DNA from 3 places in the Sporomusa sp. 246TCP1 genome. Region 2 is predicted to be linked to each of the others. Evidence: riboswitches for the same ligand, from Rfam matches in the RefSeq annotation. Region 2 holds a riboswitch; each other region holds the start of a gene.

Evidence for each region. Region 2 has a riboswitch for cyclic di-GMP ahead of AC1ECB_RS11805 (STAS domain-containing protein). Riboswitches for the same ligand answer to the same signal wherever they lie in the genome.
Region 1: another riboswitch for cyclic di-GMP. It lies ahead of AC1ECB_RS16065 (HD-GYP domain-containing protein); the one in region 2 lies ahead of AC1ECB_RS11805 (STAS domain-containing protein).
Region 3: another riboswitch for cyclic di-GMP. It lies ahead of AC1ECB_RS25240 (FHA domain-containing protein); the one in region 2 lies ahead of AC1ECB_RS11805 (STAS domain-containing protein).

Annotation. Positions count from the first base shown of each region.
Region 1 covers NZ_CM170492.1:3,380,004-3,386,818, forward strand. Annotated here, with positions in the region: gene AC1ECB_RS16050 (ATP-binding protein) at 1-804, opposite strand, end outside; gene AC1ECB_RS16055 (hybrid sensor histidine kinase/response regulator) at 1,025-2,119, shown strand; gene AC1ECB_RS16060 (EVE domain-containing protein) at 2,209-2,625, shown strand; gene AC1ECB_RS16065 (HD-GYP domain-containing protein) at 2,769-3,821, opposite strand; cyclic di-GMP riboswitch class I at 4,137-4,223, opposite strand; gene AC1ECB_RS16070 (glycerol-3-phosphate responsive antiterminator) at 4,971-5,585, opposite strand; gene AC1ECB_RS16075 (anaerobic glycerol-3-phosphate dehydrogenase subunit C) at 5,744-6,815, opposite strand, start outside.
Region 2 covers NZ_CM170492.1:2,454,885-2,461,699, forward strand. Annotated here, with positions in the region: gene AC1ECB_RS11785 (S1C family serine protease) at 1-712, opposite strand, end outside; gene AC1ECB_RS11790 (CBO0543 family protein) at 1,121-1,576, shown strand; gene AC1ECB_RS11795 (CBO0543 family protein) at 1,676-2,137, shown strand; gene AC1ECB_RS11800 (diguanylate cyclase domain-containing protein) at 2,141-3,049, opposite strand; gene AC1ECB_RS11805 (STAS domain-containing protein) at 3,039-3,347, opposite strand; cyclic di-GMP riboswitch class I at 3,435-3,519, opposite strand; gene AC1ECB_RS11810 (FtsW/RodA/SpoVE family cell cycle protein) at 3,595-4,848, opposite strand; gene AC1ECB_RS11815 (PadR family transcriptional regulator) at 4,839-5,180, opposite strand; gene AC1ECB_RS11820 ((deoxy)nucleoside triphosphate pyrophosphohydrolase) at 5,346-5,747, opposite strand; gene AC1ECB_RS11825 (threonine aldolase family protein) at 5,728-6,792, opposite strand; gene AC1ECB_RS11830 (EAL domain-containing protein) at 6,814-6,815, opposite strand, start outside.
Region 3 covers NZ_CM170492.1:5,347,104-5,353,918, reverse strand. Annotated here, with positions in the region: gene AC1ECB_RS25250 (FHA domain-containing protein) at 1-2,140, opposite strand, end outside; gene AC1ECB_RS25245 (PP2C family protein-serine/threonine phosphatase) at 2,121-2,927, opposite strand; gene AC1ECB_RS25240 (FHA domain-containing protein) at 3,105-3,803, opposite strand; cyclic di-GMP riboswitch class I at 3,958-4,043, opposite strand; gene AC1ECB_RS25235 (tetratricopeptide repeat protein) at 4,461-5,915, shown strand; gene AC1ECB_RS25230 (hypothetical protein) at 6,106-6,624, shown strand; gene AC1ECB_RS25225 (tetratricopeptide repeat protein) at 6,771-6,815, shown strand, end outside.

The DNA of each region.
Region 1 (6,815 bases), 930 kb from region 2:
TTCAGGCACAAGCCTAAAATGTTCGTTATCAAGAGAAAATGCTTTTAATACTTCATTATAGTTTTGAATTGGACGATTGACCTGGGTAAAAAATAGTCTCATCAGCGTAGCAACAGCCCCAATAATAATTACTGCAAGTATAGCCTGTACTAGTGCAGCCTTATTTGTTCTGTCACGGGCAGCTGATAAGTCCGCTTCTAACCGGGCATTCATGATATTTTGAAATTGCGCGATAGGACTCATTATACTGCGCTTGTCTAAGTCATATTTACTGTCAAACATGATACTCCGCGCTCTGGCTAGTTTTTCTTCCGGACTTAACCTTTTTGTCTTCTCATTTAGCTGAAAGGCGGCAACCTCCGGGGGCATCTCACTTTCAAGTACCCCCTGCGCTTCAAGTACCAGCCGCATGGACTCCTTCTCTGTTTCTACCAGCGCATCTGAATTATTTTTAGCTTCTGCCAGTAATTCCATTTCGGCGCTAGGTGCATTCAGTTCCCCTAACCGCGCTATAACATAATCCCTGGTTTTTGTCAGATTTATTTCTTCCCAGTATTTATACATATGGATAGCATCTGTTGTAACAGCGTACTTTCGGGCTTCATCTGTCAAATAGTCGGAAGCAGTTGCTAGATTAATACCTAACTGCTTAAATTCCGTTCGCCGCTTCTCTGCCGTCTGCTCGTCTTGAATACTAATGTTCATATACATAACACTCCCCCCAAGCAGCAGCGCAATGATAAGAAAAAGCACAAGCATTAAAACACTAATTGTTGACTGTTTTACAATAAATTTGGCCGGCATAAATACACCCCCTGGCACAGAAAATAGCAAAAAGGCATAGCCGGCAAGTTTGATTGCTCAAACGGCCACTATGCCATAAGATACTTTTTTCTTTTATTGTAATGCAAATAACTACAATTGACAAATACTTTTTTTGTTTTATATATACGGGAACTACTTGTATTCAGGTTACCACTACTTTAAAATTAGATATCGACATTCGACTTTACGGAGATGATCTATGGTGAATTATAATAAGCCTGTTAATCAACCAACAATACTAATTGTTGATGATACACCTGAGCATATAGAAACTGCTGTGGCCGTTCTTCGCAATAATAATTTTCACGTTCGCGTTGCTACCAAAAGTAATACAGCTTTAAAATTACTGGAACAACATATGGCCGACTTGATTCTCCTTGATATTTATATGCCGGAAATAAATGGGTTTGAGATTTGTCAGATGATCAAAAGCAACCCTGCCTTCCGTTCGATTCCGATAATCTTTTTGACCTCGCTTAATGATGAAGCAAGTATCAGCAAAGGTTTTCAGCTGGGTGCACAGGACTATGTGACCAAGCCCTTCAATACTTCTGAATTGCTTGCCAGAGTCAACACCCATATCGAACTAAAAAAGCAGACGGAGTCCCTGCAAAATGCTAATAATGAACTAGATAGTTTCTGCTACTCGGTTGCTCATGATCTAAAATCACCTTTGCTATCTTTAAATAAACTTACCGAATATCTTGCTGCCGATTACGCAGATAAAATTGATTCCGATGGGCAGGAACTAATCAGCAACATCCAGGAAAAATCCCAGGAAGTCATCCAAATCATCGATCACCTGCTTGATTTATCACGTATGTGTGAAAGGAAAATGAATCTGACTACTATTGACTTAAATCAGTTATTTTCCAAAACATATACTGAACTAGTTGCACTGGAACCGGTGCGAGATATAGAATTTACACTTGCGCCTCTCCCCACCATTCAGGGCGATGCTCTAATGTTCAAGCTTCTTGTACAAAATATTCTTTCCAACGCCTTAAAATATACGCGCCATAAAGCAAAAGCGTCTATCAAAGTCACAGCTACACAAACTGATACTGAATTTATTATTGCACTTCAAGATAACGGCGCAGGTTTTGATATGAAATATTCAGCCAGATTGTTTAACATATTCCAAAGACTTCACTCCAATAATGAATTTGAAGGTTCTGGCGTTGGGTTAGCAATATGCCAAAAAATACTTAAACGACACCATGGCACGGCATGGATAACAGGAAAAGTCAATGAAGGAGCCAGCTTTTATTTTAGCTTAAGAAAAAAACCTTAAAATAACAGGCAGAAAAATAGCCTCCGCTTTTAAGTGAATTTTCCATGTAATATATATCTAATTACAAATTAGTAGGAGAGTGATGAAAAATGGCCCACTGGCTTGCCAAAACCGAACCGGAAAGTTTTAGCTATGCTGATCTGCAACACTTGGGGCGTGATCGCTGGAATGGTGTAAAAAATTTTACCGCACTAAAACATATAAAAAACATGAGACTAGGTGACCAGATCTTTATTTATCACACCGGCAAGGAAAAGGCAATCGTCGGTGTAGCGGAAATAGTCTCTCCCCCCTACCCCGATCCTGATGAAACCGATAAACGTTTTATTGTCGTAGATGTTGAGCCTCGATACTCCTTAGACCGGCCTGTAACTTTAAAAGAAATTAAAGCTACTGCTACTTTCCAGAAATGGGATCTTGTGCGTCAGTCACGTCTCTCAGTTATGCCTGTTACACAAGAACACTGGGAATTGATACATTCAATGGCTAAGAACTATTCCCTGTAATATTTCCTCAAGTTTTTTTTGCGTTCTTGTCGATAGATAACCATATAACCAGCTATTGTTGCACCGGCAAATAACACCAAGATCCCAATTGTTAAATAGTACAGCACCTTTAACACTCCCATTCAAGCCATTAATACTATTTATCACCCAACCCCTGTAATGCATAATTCTTCTTGTTGCAGATCCAAAAGTTTGCCATTTTGTGTACAGACAACTGGCTTGGTAAAACCTCTGTCTCTGGCATAAAAGGCAATAATATCTGCTTTTTGTCCATTGCTTAAAATCACACTGCTCCCTATAAGATAATCCCGCATATTATCCATGAAGGTCAAGCAGAAAACAGGTTCAAGCTTTTCAAACAAGTCATCTGCCAATATATCAAGCGCCTCAAACGGCGTCATTTTACGACGGTATACCCGATCGGATGTTATCGCATCATAGACATCAGCAATAGAAATAATTTTGGCCTCAGCACAAATTTCATCGCCGATAAGACCAAGGGGATATCCGCTACCATCCATCCGTTCATGGTGCTGCCAAATTCCGAGTTTAATATTCTCAGGAATTCGAGCATCTTTAAGCACTTGATAGCCATCCTGAGGATGCTTCTTAACGGCGGCAAATTCTTCATCAGATAAACGTCCTGGTTTATTTAGTATGGACAAAGGAACAATCAGTTTGCCAATATCATGGAGCAGGCCGGTTAAAATTAGTTTTTTCAACTCAGTACCTTTGTAGTTGCACCACTTACCCAAAATTCCGGTAATTATAGCAACATGTAAGGAGTGATTAAAGGTATTCTCACTATAACATCGTATATCATGCAAATGCTCCAAAACTCCAATTGTTTCTGCCAAAAGGATAATTTTTTGATCGACGAGTTCCTGCATTTCGGCAATTGGAACCTCTCTAAATTTTTTAATATGTCTAAATGCATGAACAATTTTATCAATTGTTTCAGTATAACCCTTTGCAAACTCAGTCTTAGTCATATGAACAGCAATTACTTTCTCCTGCATTTTCTCAGTGGAATCATCAATATTAATAGCTGGCACCCCCCAATTTCGAAGGCTGTCTATTTGCGATTGATTGAGAACAGCTCCCTGGGTCAATAATTTTATAAACCCATCCCCAGCTATCACATCCCTACCTGTGCACATGCCAGGAACTAAATCTTTTGTAAAAATTAAATTCATGCGCAGACCCCCTGGTAATACATGACTATTAACAGTCAGCATCGATAATTATTTAAGATCAAAGTTAGCTGGTCTCTGTCTCTTCCTCCAAGTTCGTATTTCGACATAGTCTGTTGCATTTTGGAATATACTTTTTGGGGGATAAGCCTTTGAATAAAAATATGACAATATCAGACAAAATGCAACCAATCCTATTAAAATGATATATAGATTTTCCATTACTATATTCATGCAGTCCTCCTTGTAATCATTTTTGGAAAATAAATGGCACCAATCTATAAACAGACTGATGCCAACATGTACAATTCTTTACGAATCGGCAACCTGGCAGTCCTAGACCAATCTGTCCTTAGACCCATAGCTTTGCGTCCTCATCTTTCGATAAGTTTGCCTAGAAAATTTTGTATGATTATGTATATTAACGGAATTTCAGTTGTAATTTTACACCAAGATAAACTAATAGTCAACGTACTAATTAGGACTAAAATCTCTGTTTCTAGGATATTAGTCCCATTTTGTCTAGCATTACTTTACATAACACATATTTTCTAATCCTCAGCACCTCAATAATTGCCATAAAAGCACATTTTAGCCCTCAAACAGTGCTTTTTTTGTTTTTCTACAAAATAATAATGTATGTAACATAAACTTATCACAAATGCCAGTAAATGTCAATTATTCGATTAGATAAAATAATTTATCTAATCGAATAATTGCTCTCTGTATTAGAATAGTATGGTAATTATTTACTATTACGAAGTATACTGCGATAAAAAACTATCTCCAGCAAGGAAGGAAGCTGTCAAAATCATTATATGACAAAAAAAGACACTTTCAAACATAACGGTCGCGAGTGTCACGGGGACATGAGTGTCACGGGGACAGGTCCATCGACACACCATTGCTATTATATTGCTTCCTCGTAATGTCTGCCTCTCTTTTATCTCAGTTTTGTAAATAATAGTTAAGGATTTCTACATCAGTTGCTTTCATACCATCGCAGCCCAGCGACCAATATTTTGAAAGAATGAGAGCCCGAAGGCTCTCATATAGTTGCGTTACTTCTTACCTATCACCAAGCTTACGTTGAAGAAAAAGCTTAATTGTCGGATAGCCTTTTCCCAAACAAACCACGTAATTGCTTGGCTTCTATATTGTCAAAAGGGGTTTTGCTGTCAAATTTGCAACCGAAAAGTTCCATAAACTTGTAGTACTTGTATCAGCACCTACAGCACCTGCCTTGAGTATTTGTTTAATATCCTGAGTGCTTTTGATTAAACCGGCAGCAATTATTGGTTGCTGAAAATGCTTTCTGATTTGTTCATATACCTTCAACACCGCTACCCCTGGCATAATTTCTATAAAATCTGGTTTAGACTGACGCAAAGCATTGATTCCACTGATTACCGATGGCGTATCATGAGCAAAAATACGTTGAGCTGTCACAAGACCTTCTTTATGACCTGTCGCTACTAGTTGACCGTTAGGAGTAACAATGCCATCTACGTCGGCTTTCTCTTTTAGATACTTGATGGCAACCTTATCTCTTGCCATGCCGCCAATCATATCAACATGAACCAATACTATTTTCTTATGTTTACGCAATTGCTGACTTATTTCAACAATATTGAAAATATCGCCTGATGAAATCATTACTATTTGAACATTACTATTGATTACAGTAGGAAGCATCTCCGGTTTTTGCAGTGAAGCAACAATCGGGCACACTTGTAGTGCAGCCATAATTTTATCTTGAGGAAGCATATCATCTCTTCCTTTCGCAATTTTCAATCACTTACTATGTCTTAATTCCGGATAATAACTAATAATCCTTTTAATAATTAAGAAAAAAATTATTATATCCACACATAGCGCCAAATCAGGCGGAGTAAACTCTCCGCCTGATTTGGCTATGTTTCAGCTTAGTTGCAAAAAATTTGAGCAAATACCTCTACTGGATGTAAAGCCTTATACTTAGTGCCATGCTGAATCTGCAAACGGCAGGTTGCACACTCAGTAATAACCATATCCGGTTTATATTCATTGATGCCATCAAACAAAGCCTGACCTATTTTCATCGAAATATCATACTTTTCTTTTTTAAAGCCGTAAGTACCCGACATTCCGCAGCACCCATTATCCACATCAATAATCTCCAGACAGGGATTGCTTTTTAATAATTTTACCCATGGTTTTCCAATACCTTGGGCTTTAAGATGACAAGGCGCATGATAAGCTAACTTTCGAAAAACAGTGGTTTGTCTTTGTTCCAGTCTGTCTTGCAAAGCTACTAAAAGTTCACCCAAATCGTACGTACTGGCTGCTACCAGCTGCGCCAATTTAGCCAGCTGCTCATCCTCGCTAAAAAGGCCAGCATACCGGGATTTAAGTGTATAACCACAGCTCGTACAAGCAGTAACAATCTTCCAGCCCTTCATAACAGCATCCTTCATCGCCAAAATGTTGTTGCGGGCATCGGCTAATGCCGCCGCTTTGTCGCTAGCGGCAGGAAGACCACAACAGCCTGTTTGCGCAATTTCCACAGCGTAACCAGCCTTTTCCAAAACTTTTACCGCAGCTGCTCCTACATCAGAATCATTATACTTAATGAAACAACCAGGAAATAGAAGTATTTGCTCCTTTTCCCCTTTCTGCCGGCTGCTTCGGTCTGTACCAAGCAGTGGTTTTGCCGTATAGGCCGGCAAATTCCGTTTAGCAGTAATACCTCCCAGCGGCATAAATGGACCGGCCGCTTTGAGAGCACAATTACTTACCGAAGTCACAATTGTACTCATTTTACCCAGTAATGCGGGACGGGCAAGGAAGTAGTCGCGAATTTTTTTCACGCCTGTCTTTTTTTGCTGCGCCTTGGCTTCGGCAATGTACTCAGACACATTAACCTGATTAGGGCATATCAAGTCGCATTGTCCACACCCCAGACAATAATCCACCCAATCTAAGCTGCAATCCAGGCCTTCACGCCGGAAACGTTCA
Region 2 (6,815 bases):
CTTGAAGATTTATTAACGGACCACCACTATTGCCCGGGTTAATTGACGCATCAGTTTGTAAAAGATCCGTAAACTGATTTCCATTAATACTAAGTGGTCTACCTTTTGCACTTATAACACCAACTGTAACAGTATGGTCAAGTCCATACGGGTTACCAATTGCTATAACCCAGCTGCCTACTTCCAGTTTGTTGGAATCCCCAAACTCTAGAGATGGAAGATCATCACCGGCATCAATCTTTAATATCGCCAAATCCAATTGTTCATCTGAACCAATTAATTTAGCAGCATAGGGTTCTTTTCTATTGGTTAAATAGGCATGTATTTTTTCTGCACCGGCAACCACATGATTATTAGTTACGATATAACCATCTTTAGAAATGATAAAACCTGAACCTAATGCTTTTGTTAGTCCCGGTTTTCTTTTATACTGTTCTCCAAAGAAATCTCTAAAAAAGGGATTATTTAAAAAAGGATCATCATTATTTTGAATTTGTGTCTCAGTCTCAATTTTAACTACAGCTGGTCCTGCTTGTTTTACGATAGTTTGGATTGTGTCAGGCCCCAGAAATACATTTGGCGAGGCTGCTTCCAGATTTTGGGCTGCCTCAACAGATAAAGCTCCGCCACCAAGAATCAAACCGACAGTAAAAAAAACAGTTACAATAATAAGAAGAGCAACGCTTACCAGTGATTTTTCATTGTGCTTCATAATGTTTCTACCCCCCTATAAAAATCCTTTCTCTGAGTTGAGTTATAATCATCAATTGATGATTATACACCTCTATATTACATTTTTCACTAAAAGATAAAATTCCTGCAAGAAGTTTGTTTCAAATCTACATTTTAATCAAATTTTTTGCATTGGTCCCAGTGGCATACCAATCCGTAACACACAAACCTGCAGACCCTTTGTAATCATCGCTTAGTACTTAAATATTTTATTAACCAATCTCACGGACATGCCCACCAACCTAACTTTAGGAAACCTAAAGAATATACTTTGCATTTTTGGGGTAGCTTATAAGAATAAAAGTGGCCTTGTCCCTCTCGCATAATGCTCAAAGGACAAAGCCATCTATACTTATTTATACTAAAAAACTATTGTGGCGGAGTTTAAATGTTCTATATAACATGGTTTATATTTGCATGGATAATATGGCTAGTTTTTTCCGACAAAAACCGTTGGCGGGAAATTTTTCCGGTATGCATCTTCGCCAAAACCCTGGCGCTGGCTACCGATGTCTTAATGTTCTATTACCCGCTGTGGGAATACATCGGCCCACCTTATTTCATACACTTGGGTGAAGATCTGGCGATATACCCTGTTGTAACATATCTCTTTATTCAATGGCTGCCCAACAGTCGCGCAGCAAAGAATATGATAAGCTATTGGCTGCTTTGGACAACCGTTGCTATCTCTATCGAGCTAATCTATGTAAGTTCCGGGTACTTACGATACCATCAGTGGTGGACTATCTGGCATTCCTACATGGCCGACTGGTTTTTGTACTGGCTATTCTATCAATTTCACAAAATCTTTCGGCTGGAAAAATTGTCATCTGAAAAAAAGTAACCACGACGTAATATATCTTTAATCTTGAAATACTACTTGAGTGAAGAGCATCGCTCTCTGGGGGTGATATCAGTGATTATTAACCTGGAACAATTTATTATGATAATAGCAGCGCTAATTACTTTGGTATTGCTGCTTTTCGTCGTAGATTGGCGGTATTTTCGGGATTGGGTCGTCGTTTTCTTTTTTAAATGCACCCTTGATTTTATTTGGGGAGGTGCAGTTGAAACCCTTAAACTGTTAGAATATCCAGTCCGTCTACTACCGAAATATTTTGAAACAAGTCTGCTTTTTGAAGTGTGGGTATTTCCAGTAATGTGTATTCTATATAACCAAACTACCCGCACGCGAGGTCTAGTCGGGATAATATGGTATGCTCTATTGTTCAGTGCCTTCTTAACCGCAATAGAATATCCACTTGAACTCTACACCAACCTTATTAAATACAATAACTGGAGCTGGTTTACTACCTTTTACACGCTTACGCTGACATTTCTGGCATCCAGAGCTTTTATTGGCTTCTACCGATGGGGTTGCGATTATGTTAGCCAAAAGAGGTGACTATCAATCTGATCCGCTGCAAACTCTATTCCGTCCCGCATTTTTCGCCTGGTATAAAGCAGAATCAGCTTGCCGGATCAAATCTGAAGGAACCTTATCTAATTCTGGTCTTATGGTGGCCACTCCAATGCTTACAGTAACATATTCGGCCACTTCTGACAACTCATGCGGAATATTTAACTTCTCTATATTACTACATATTCTTTCCGTAACTGTTAGCGCCCCGCCTTTCTCCGTTGAAGGGAGAAGAATAACAAACTCTTCTCCGCCATAACGTGCTCCCAAGTCGCGGGCTCTTTTTAACGATTCTTTCAGAATGTTGCCCACTTTCTGTAAACACTCGTCTCCTGCGAGATGTCCATAATAATCGTTATATTTCTTAAAAAAATCTATATCAATTAAAGCTAGTGATAAAATATTTCCCTGACGTAATGCTCGTCTCCACTCTTTTTCTAGTGTCTGATCAAAATGGCGACGATTAGCTATACCGGTTAATCCATCTAGTAAAGATATTCGCTCTAGTATATCCCTATATTTCTTAAGCTCCAAATGGTTTTTTACTCGTGCCTTTATAATAGCGGGATTGGAAGGTTTTATAATATAATCTATAGCCCCTGCTTCAAGTCCCTCTGTTTCATGTTGAACATCATTAGCAGCCGAAACGAAAATAACGGGGATGTTTTGGGTATAATGATTTTTCTTCAAATTTCTGCATACCTCGTAACCATCCATTCCTGGCATTTCAACGTCTAGCAGTATAAGATCTATACTCTCCGAAGCAGCTAAAACTAAGGCTTCTTCTCCCGATGTCGCAACAAGAATATCGTAATCATTACCCAATATATCCTTCATGATTTGGTTACTTAACTTTGTGTCATCAACAAGTAAAATACGTTGCCTTTCATACTCCAAAGTTATCATCACTCCACGAAGGTAATCGATATATTCCCGTAGATGTAAGCATATCCAGTACCGAACCCGTGGCTCCTCTCATTGATATGTTAACACCTTTACGTCTTCCTTCAAAAACTATTGCAGCAATAACGCCAACACCAGCAGCATCCATATAAAGAGTGTCTTTAAAATCAAGACAGATAGCTGTAGATTCACCTTTAAAGAAGCTGTAGACTCTGTCGCGAACGCAATCAGTATTGATGGCAAGACATTCAGGACCAATATTAACCACAAAATAATTATAATTTTCTTTCACCAGTCCACCCCCGAAGAATAAGTACAAATATCAATGTAACCCTTTACCTCTGGATAATAAAAAATTGCCAGCTTCAGCTAACTTTCATGCTGCAACCTGGCAATCTTAGACTAGAATCTTTAGACCCATGGCTTTGCGTCCCGCCTTTTCAGGAGGTTTGCCAATATTATTTTTTGTTTTATTCTGCATAATACTTCATAATCCTGCTTAAAACAAAAAAACATGCGTAATCTTTTATTGTGAACTTTTATCTCGTCAAATTCAGCAGATTCTTTCGTTTATAAATACTTAATATCACCCCGGTGGCTGCCAGGTTTACAATCGTTTGCGTGCCGCCAAAGCTGACAAACGGCAGGCATACAGATGCAACGGGAGCCAGTCCCAGCGACATCAGCACATGCCAGGAAAAATTGACAGTAAAGTAAGCGGCAAGTCCCGCCACAACCATTCTCCCATACTGGTCCTTGACCTGCCGCGCTGCGCGGACCAATACCAGTGTTATGGTGCATCCTGCGGCAATAGCGCCGGCACCTGCCAACCAGCCAAACTTATGCACTAAGTAAAGAAAGACAAAGTCGGTGTGAAATGCTGTGGAAGCCGCTTCTGGCATGGAAATGCCTTGCAACTCTGCAGAACGGATAATATTGAGGAGACTCAAATTATCCGCGGCCAATGACAGTTTGATCAGAATTAAACCAACCGGCATCAGCAGGAAGCCGATGATTCGTGTTTTTGGGGCACCGGACATAGCCATGAGGACAATGAATACCAACGTGTAAACCACCGCAAGATAAGCGGTGTTGCTTATCATATAAAGGAAATCCGGAATGATCAAAAGCATAGCGGCCTTTATCATCCAGGACCCATTTGTCCAGTCTCTGCCGATGAAGATTCCTGCCAGAGCAAGAGTAAGGAAACATGGCGTAATGCCAATATAGTTAATGAAGAGGTTATGGTTGTAACCACCGATTAAAACGGGACCTAACGCCAGAAACGATTTTCCATTCAGGGACGGCCCCAGCATCAACACGGCTAACCAAAGCAGTATTGTGCCCGCATAAAGGTGCGGAGTGTAAGGACGCAGCTTTCTAAAATCATAGTAATGCAGCCAAAACAATATCGCGGTTCCGATGCCGGTAAAAATCGCGCTTTTGACAAACACGTGCAGCGCACCTGGCAGCACACCACTTGTGTCAAGCATATGCATTACAGCCAAGCCCAGAAAGCTCATTAAGGCAACAGCGCCGACCAACGGCCAGTTTCTCTGGGGTGCATGGGTTTGCTGGAACTGCCAGCCTAAGTCGGTCGCATCCCCCATTCTATGTATCGCGGCCTGGATGGCGTCCTGCTCTGACAGGCCGTCGTTTTTCAATTCCAGAGCAATCTCTTCCAGATGAGACAACAGCTCCGACTTCACCTGCCCATGTACTTCATGCCATTTTATTTGAGAACATACTGCATCCAAATAGGTTTGCACTATACGATTTTGTTCTAACGACATACAATCGCCTCCCCGAGAATCTGTTCTACCGCCGAGCGGAATACAACCCACTCCCGTCTTTTTTCTTCAAGCTGCGACCGACCCCGCTCGGTCAATCGATAGTATTTTCTTTGCCGATTCCCCTGGGCATCCGACCAATAGGCTTCAAGCATCCCGTCCAGTTCCAGCGAATGCAATATGGGGTAAAGCGTTCCTTCCTTGAAGTGAAACACCCCACCTGAAGTATTCGCCATCTCTTTGATCATTTCGTAGCCGTACATCGGTTTTCGTTCCAGCAATTTCAGAATAAGGATAACCGTACTTCCCTTAAGCAGTTCCTTATTGACCCGCACTCTTGAATCCCCCTTGTTTAAGCATTGTTATTCAATGCATAGTATATCTATGTATTATAGTAATACACTTCCTAATTATTTGCAATAGATTATTCATTTAACGAGACTCACTCTGTGCAGTCTCTCTTAGAGAAAGGAATTTTCGGTCTGCGCCTTAAGGAATGTCTATCCCGAAACAATCTGTAATTTTTGGGCGACTACAGCATCCGCGGGAGCAAAATCATACTGGTTCAATTCATGAATATTTACCCAGGCAAACATGTCGTGATCAATCAATACTGCATCACCTTCGACCCACTCAGCCCAATAAAATAGCAAGTTTATCGGACCCCGTGAGTGCTGATGCCGGACAGACATAAAATGGTTTCGCGCACATACACGCATATTTAATTCCTCAAATATCTCCCTCTCAAGACCTTGTTGGGGAGTTTCATTTTTTTCGATTTTACCGCCTGGAAACTCCCACTTACCATTTAGCTCTGGTGGAAACGTTCGTCTTGTAATTAGAAGTTTGTTATTTTTTTTATTAAACCGGCTACTACTTCTTTCATGAATGGTATCTCCTATTCTCTAGCTTGTGTAATGCCTTACTATCCTTTATCAGCATTTCAACGTTTTCTTTCTTCGTAGCCCAACTGGTGCAAAATCTCACGGCACTGTGTTTAGCATCGACTTTTTCCCAGAAAGAATAAGAATACTTTTCGCTCAATTTGCTTAACACCTCATTCGGTAAAATTGGAAACTGCTGATTTGTCGTCGAATCATATCGGAAAGAAAATCCTTCTTCAGCAAATGCCTCTCGAATCATCATCGCCATATCGACGGCATGTTTTGAAATTTCATAGTATAAACCATCTTCGAATAAGGTTTCAAACTGAATCCCCAATAATCTACCCTTAGCCAGCATTCCTCCATTTTGCTTGATAATATACCGGAAATCTTTTTTCAAAGCATTATTTATAATTACTACGGCTTCCCCCATCAATGCTCCGATTTTCGTTCCCCCTATATAAAATACATCACATAGGCTTGCAATATCTGCCAAAGATAGATCACTATCTTTGGCAGACAGACCATATCCTAATCTGGCACCATCCATAACAAGTGGCAATCCACATTCCCGGCAAACTTTACTTAGTGCTTCCAACTCGGATTTACTATAAGCGGTTCCATTCTCGGTAGGGTGAGATATATAAACCAAGCCGGGCTGCACCATATGCTCGTGAGTTACATCATTCCAGTGAGCATCATATAGCTTTTTTACCTGTATTGCCTGTATTTTTCCATCCTCACTCGGCAAAGTAAGTACCTTATGACCAGTAGCTTCAATCGCTCCCGTCTCATGTATTGCGATATGTCCGGTAATTGCAGCAACTGCTCCTTGATGCGGACGCAGAATCGAAGAAATGATAATAGTATTGGTCTGTGTTCCTCCAACTAAAAAGTGTATATCTGCCTCCTCTACATGACAGGCTTTTCTAATATAAGCCCTGGCTCTTTCACAGTGTTCATCCATGCCGTAGCCTGGTGTCTGCTCTTCATTAGTTTCCATTAATCGGTTCATTATTCGCTCATGAGCACCTTCTGTATAATCACTCTCAAAACGTATCAACTTTAATCATCTCCAATTATTTT
Region 3 (6,815 bases), 2.9 Mb from region 2:
CCGCCGTTCCGGCTTTGTCTGTGTTAGAAACACATGCCGACAATGCTAGTCCCATCATCATGCTCGCCAATGACGTCAACAAGAAGGCTAACAAGCTTAAGCACAAATTTGGAAGCCCAAGTCCATATTTTATAATTCCAACAAGCATTAGCGACTGTACCAAGCAAACGATACTCAACACCGCTATTTTTGATAATAAATAGGGGTGTAACTGTAAACTAGCAAGTCGCTCTCTTCGAAATACTGCCTGTTCTTTTACAATTTCCCGCGCAGAATTTGATGCCCCTAAGAGAATTGCCGTATAGAGCATCATAGAAATAGCCTGAACCATGCTGGAAAATCGCTTGGATTCATCGGCAGCATTTTGTGCAACTTCTGACATCTTGCCTGAGAGGACTACCGCCTGGGTTATGGTTAATTCTCCTTCTTTGTATTGGCTTGGCTCAAAAGCAGGCGCAGCGTATTGAAACACCATTACAATGATTGCCGGAATGATAAAACCTTGAGCCAATAAAACCATAATATTTTTTCGGTCACGACACATAATCTTTATGTACCTGTCCGTTAATGTCCACCATTGTTTGAAGGCTGAATTTCGCGGGCTTTCTTCTGCAGGTTTTCTGCCTGATTTCCTAGACCTATCGGAAAGTCGCTTGGGAGAATGGTTTACTTGAGGGTGTGCTATTGGAGAAATAGCGAAAAGTTCAGCCCACTCTTCCGGCGATTTTGTACTATCAATTTTTTTATAAATTTCGGCAAAATCATCACACTGAAAGTAGGCTAATGCTTCTGCAGGTGTACCAAAGAAGGCTAACTTCCCGCCCCGAGCTAAAAATACGACTTTGTCGCAAAGATTAATATTGCAGGTAGCATGAGTTACTAACATTATGGTGCGGCCTTTTCCCTGCTTGGCCAGTTTACGTAATAATTCCATCATTACTTTTTCCAATCCTGGATCTAAACCGGATGTTGGTTCATCAAGAAAGAACAGACTTGGTTGAGTAAGCATTTCCACACCAATACTTACTCGTTTCCTTTGCCCCCCGCTAAGCTCCCGCACATAAGAATTTTTATGGGCAGTAAGTTCTAAGTCATTTATGACGCCATCAACAAGTTCGCGTACCTGCGCTGAATCAAAGTCATCCGGCATCCTAAGTTTTGCTGAATAGGTTAACACCTCATTAACAGTAAGTTCTTGGTGAATAATATCGTCCTGTGGTACGTAACCAATCATGGATTTTACCATCCCGTATTCTTCACCAATATCCAAACCATTGATGAGAACACTTCCGGAATTAAATTTTGACATTCCCGTAAGAGCACCTAAAAAAGTGCTTTTACCTGCTCCACTGCCACCTAAAATTGCCACAAATTCACGTGGTTCAATTGTAAGATTAATATTGTCTAAAAGAATCTTTTCTTTTTTGTCCCTTATAGTTACTTTTCGAAAGAGATTTATTATTTCCACACGAACACCATCGGTATCGTCGTACTCTATTATCCGCCCGTTGTTAAAATACATTCTGTAGCCACCGACAGAAATCAATGCATTTAGCGGCAGTACCGTCGGTTTTTTGACAAGTTTTCCTTCAAGAAAAGTTCCGTTAGTACTATTTAAATCAGTGATAATATATTGGCCATTAACTAACATGATTTTGGCATGATGCCTAGAAACTAGTGGATGCTTTAATACGATGTCGTTGGAAAGATCACGCCCAATCGTCGTGACAGACATTTTACCAAAATCCATTGTTCTTTTAATTGCTGTCGCTGGTTCATAGTTAGGTTTTATGTCTGCTTCTTTTATTAAAGGCACCGATTTCGCTAGTGGCTTTTCCTCGCCACCAATATTGTACAAATTAATAATGCTGTCACAGATTTTAATGGTGTCTCCAGGTTCGAGCAGGACAGCCTCATTAACCTGTCTGTTATTGACAATAGAAGGGCTATTTCGATTGCAAGTCTCTAGCCGGACTTTTCCCCCTGGTAAAATTGAAATGCGAGCATGAAACTCTGCAACCATAGCATTATCAATAATTAAATCACAAGTATCATTTTTACCGACAGTAAAATCAACTTTTCCCTTAAGAATTAGCCTCTTACCTCGCCCTGGACCGGCGTTAACGACTAAAGCATACATTTTTTCCTTCCCCCAAGCACTGACCTTGTTGTGAATTCTCTACTTCTAAAAAAACGGCCATTGCCGTATAGTTGTCATACGCTCCGGTTGCTCTAATTTTCAAGCGATTTTCCATGCTTTCCAACCATTGATTCGGTGTATCAGCCGCCATTAGGTCTGCCTCCATTTCAGATTCAAATACATGCTCCCAGAAGCCATCAGTACATAGAAAAAAACATTCATTGCTTCCAATATCTGAGTATTCTATTATTTCTGGATTAAAGTACTCTTTACTACCCAAACATTTAGTCAGTTTATTACGATTGGAATCAAAGCGTATATCTTGATACTTTATTTTACCTGCATCTACCAATACCTGTGAAACACTATGATCTTTAGTACAAGAAGCAACACAACAATTCTTGAAATGATATAGCCGTGAATCACCAACATGGCCCCATACTGCCATATTAGAAGTTAGGAGTAATACAGTAATTGTTGTACGCATACAAAAAAGTCTTGGATTTCTTGCTTGTTCCATAAGAATGGCATTTTGAGCTTGTTCGATATACCATTGTAATGCTTTTTTTGAAACCTCCGGATTTTTATCAAAAGCCCTGATCACATTGGTAACCGCCAACTCTGAAGCAATCGCACCACCTTCATGACCTCCCAAACCATCTGCAATAACCCAACAGCCAAAATCCCTACTCTGGGAAACTAAATAACCACAGTAATCTTCTTGCTCTTTTCTCCCCCCAACATGAGAAAAAAATTTTGGCTCTGATGTAATATAATGTAGGCTCATGTAACCATCCCCATATTTCAGTACTTAATAACATACTAAAGTCAGTTCTTATCATTTCTTTAACTAATCTTCTTAGTTACTCATCTGTAAACTTATATATATATCTAGTATACTTGAGCCTTCTATCCAGTTATATTACAAACAAATTACAGTTTAATAAAAAAAAAATAGATCGACTTATTTAGGCAATTCGAGAATACATCCCCGACCTCGAATTGTTTTTAAAATCGAACTATAGGTTCCCAATTTTTTCCTCAGGCGAAAAATTAGAATATTAACTTCTTCAGTACTAACATCTAATACGCTGTTTTCTAAAGCACGCTCTTTCCATACTTCATTCATGATGGTATCATGAGAAATCACTTTATCACGATTCTGATAAAGCAAAGCAAATAACTCCCATTCTTTAACAGATAGATATACCTCTTGTCCATTGATTACTAATTGCATTTTATCCAAATTAACAAGAAAAGAACTATCTAATAGGGTTTCGCGCTCCTTCTCAGACTGAAGTTGTCCAATGGACGGGTCAATTGTATTTTCAGACATCTGTGGAAGAACAAACCGGAAAATAGCAACGTCCCCAGCAAGACTAATCCTATCCCCATCATGTAGACTCACTTCATTCGAGGCCTCAACTCTTTCATAGTTAATCAGTGTTCCATGGCGACTGCCAAGCTCAGACAACATCCATCCGCCATTACGAAACTCAATAACACAGTGGCTGCGGGAAATTAAAAGATTAGTAAAACTTATTTCGGGTACAAAAGAAGCAGTCATTCTACCTATCAAATTCTTATTGATTTGTAACGGCAAAATCGTACCAACTTCATACGGAGTACCCTTTTCAATTATAAGAAAAGCTACATTTTCCACTATATTTCCCCCAGGCTTGAGGTAGTAATATTGAAGATGATTTGCACCTATAGCTCACAAGGGTAGCCTTATTTACAAATCATCACAATACATTCTGAACATCTACCTTACTATAGCACTGATAAACAAAAAAACTGCCAGTACTAATAGTCAAATTAGCAACCTGGCAATCATAGATAAAAATCTTTAGACCCATGGCTTTGCGTCCTTACCTTTCGGATAAGTTTGCCCATATAATATTCTCTATTAAACAAGTAACCAATAATAATCAAAACAAAATTCATACAATATTTTTTATATTTTACATTTTTCTTTTAATTCCTTCTATGCATTGGATTTTTTGTAAAATTTGTGAAAGAATTCGTGTTTTTAAAAAATTTTGACGGTTTTTCTAAATATAAAAGGCCAGTCAAGGTGGATTACCTTCATCCTAATCGGCTCATTATTATTCCTACTATTCAGTTATATATTGCATAGCAGTTGATCTTTATCTGTTATATAATTGTAATTCAGCAGTAATGTTGTCACTAAAAAATATTTAATATACTATTACCTATAGATTGGTTTATTCCTATATAAATTACTCTTATACTTAAGAGGAAATAAAGGAATTTTGTGGTATAAAAGTAAGATATACAAATAACGGAGTGTGGTTACATGTTTATTGAAAATTATTTTTGTCGATTACTTGCTAGCCTATTACTATTAACAGTTATATTACTCCCTTCACCTTCTTTTGCTGAAGTTAAAGAAATCATTGCAGAAGGTACTTATATTATGGGTGATGGTGAAACTCCTTCTGTTGCTCAAGAAAGAGCTGTAGTCGAAGCAAAGCGTACTGCTATTGAGCAGGCAGGTACATATCTTGAGAGTTTTTCTGAAGTTAAAAATATGCAATTAACTAAGGATGAGATAAGAACTTTTGCATCAGGCTTAATTGAGACTACCGTGCTCGATAAGAAGCGTGATATTGTTGGCGATGAAGCATTTAAGTTCTGGGTTAAAATTCGCTGTACAGTGAGTACAGATAACGTCCAGGCAATGCGAAATAAAATCCAGGATAAACAAAGCCTCGATATGTTAAAGGTAGTACAAGAAGACTATAAAAGGGCTATGCAGGAGATTACGGCACTTAAACAACAATTGGCACAAGCAAATTCTGTTGAAGCAAAAAAACAAGTCGAAAACAAGATAGCACAAAATGAGCAGTCTTTCACTGCTATTCAATGGTTCGGTAAGGGATGTGATTATCTTTTTTCTACTAAGGATTACGATAATGCTATAACGGCCTACAGTAAAGCAATTGAACTAAATCCTCAATACATTACAGCTTATGTTAATCGTGGTATAGCTTACCAAATAAAAAATAGAACTAATTTAGCAATTGCAGACTACAACAAAGCTATTGAGTTAAATCCTCAAAATGCAGATGCTTATAATAATCGCGGTTCGATCTATGGCTTTCAAAATGAATATGATTTAGCAATTGCAGACTACAACATTGCTATCCAATTAAATCCTAATTACGCAGGGAGTTACAGCAATCGCGGTACATCTTATTTAGCTAAGGAACAATATGAATTAGCAATCAAGGATTTTACCAAAAGTCTTGAATTTGAGCCTAAAGATATAGAAACTTATCAGAAACGTGGCTACGCGTATTATTCCCTAAAGCAATACGACTTAGCTATTGGGGATTATTCAAGAGTAATACAGTTAAATCCACAATTGGTATCAGCTTATAATATTCGTGGTACTGTATATTTTGATAAGAAGCTATATGATTTAGCTATCTCTGACTTTAATTCTGCTATTCAAATAAATCCTGAATATGTGACTGCTTATTATAATCTAGGTGTTAATTATGAAGCAAAGGGTGAGCTATATACGGCTATATCGTATTTTGATAAGACTATACAATTAGACACTAAATACACAGATGCTTATCTTAAAAAAGCATTAATATATATGAAACTAAGACGGAGCAAGGCAGAAGTTGTTCAGTTATTCAAACTATTTTTACAATACACTTCTGCTAGTGACCATGACCCTAAAGTACAAGCTAAAGTACAAGCTGTTAATAACTTGTTAAGAAGCTGGGGAAACCGTTAGCGCTTTTAGAAATTACATATTTTAATGAGACTCGACAAGCATATAAAATGTTTTTGCAGATATACTCGATCTACTGACCCTAATATAGAAAAAGTTAAGCGTCATATTCGAGAGGTTGGAGGTGTTATATAGTTTAATTAGATTAGTTTTTTAGAAAATTAATTATTTTAATCGAATTGGAGTGATCTGGGTGATAAAAGAGTATAGAATTATAAAAATTATTTTTATAGGTATAATTTTTTCATTGTTTTTTTTGAACCAAAGTGAACAGGTTTATGCTTTTCCTAACGAACCAGATGGGTTTAGGGAAATTAAATGGGGTACAGATCTTGAAAAAGTTAAGGATATAATGAAATACCAATACACTGATAAAAGTCTCGGCGGAATTCAAGTGTATAAACGAGATCAAGATGATCTTCATTTAGATGATGCAAAGGTTCAGAATATTTTCTATGGCTTTTGGAAAGGAAAACTAATTTCGGTAAATGCTCGTTATAATAAATATGATACTTGGTTAATTTTGCGGGACAATGCTGAGCTAAAATTTGGTACTCCTCAAAATAAGACTTATAATGAATATAGTTATGCTTGGCGTGGTACTAAGAGCAGAATATTACTTTATTATGATGAGAAAAAAGATAGTGGAGAATTACATATGTTTTCTGAAGAATTAGTAGAATTAGTGACTCAAACTCGAAGCCAGCAATAAAATAGTTTGTACTATATTGATTGCAACACTATCTGTAGACGTGATTCGCGACACATGAAGATACCACGTTATAGTTTTTTTATGTCTGTTGTGCGCAGCATGCTTCAATTCGCCCTCACTCACACAAACCAAGGAGGTCATTATTGATGTTATTCAGAAAACTACTGTCGAAAATCTCCCAAAGCCTTTTG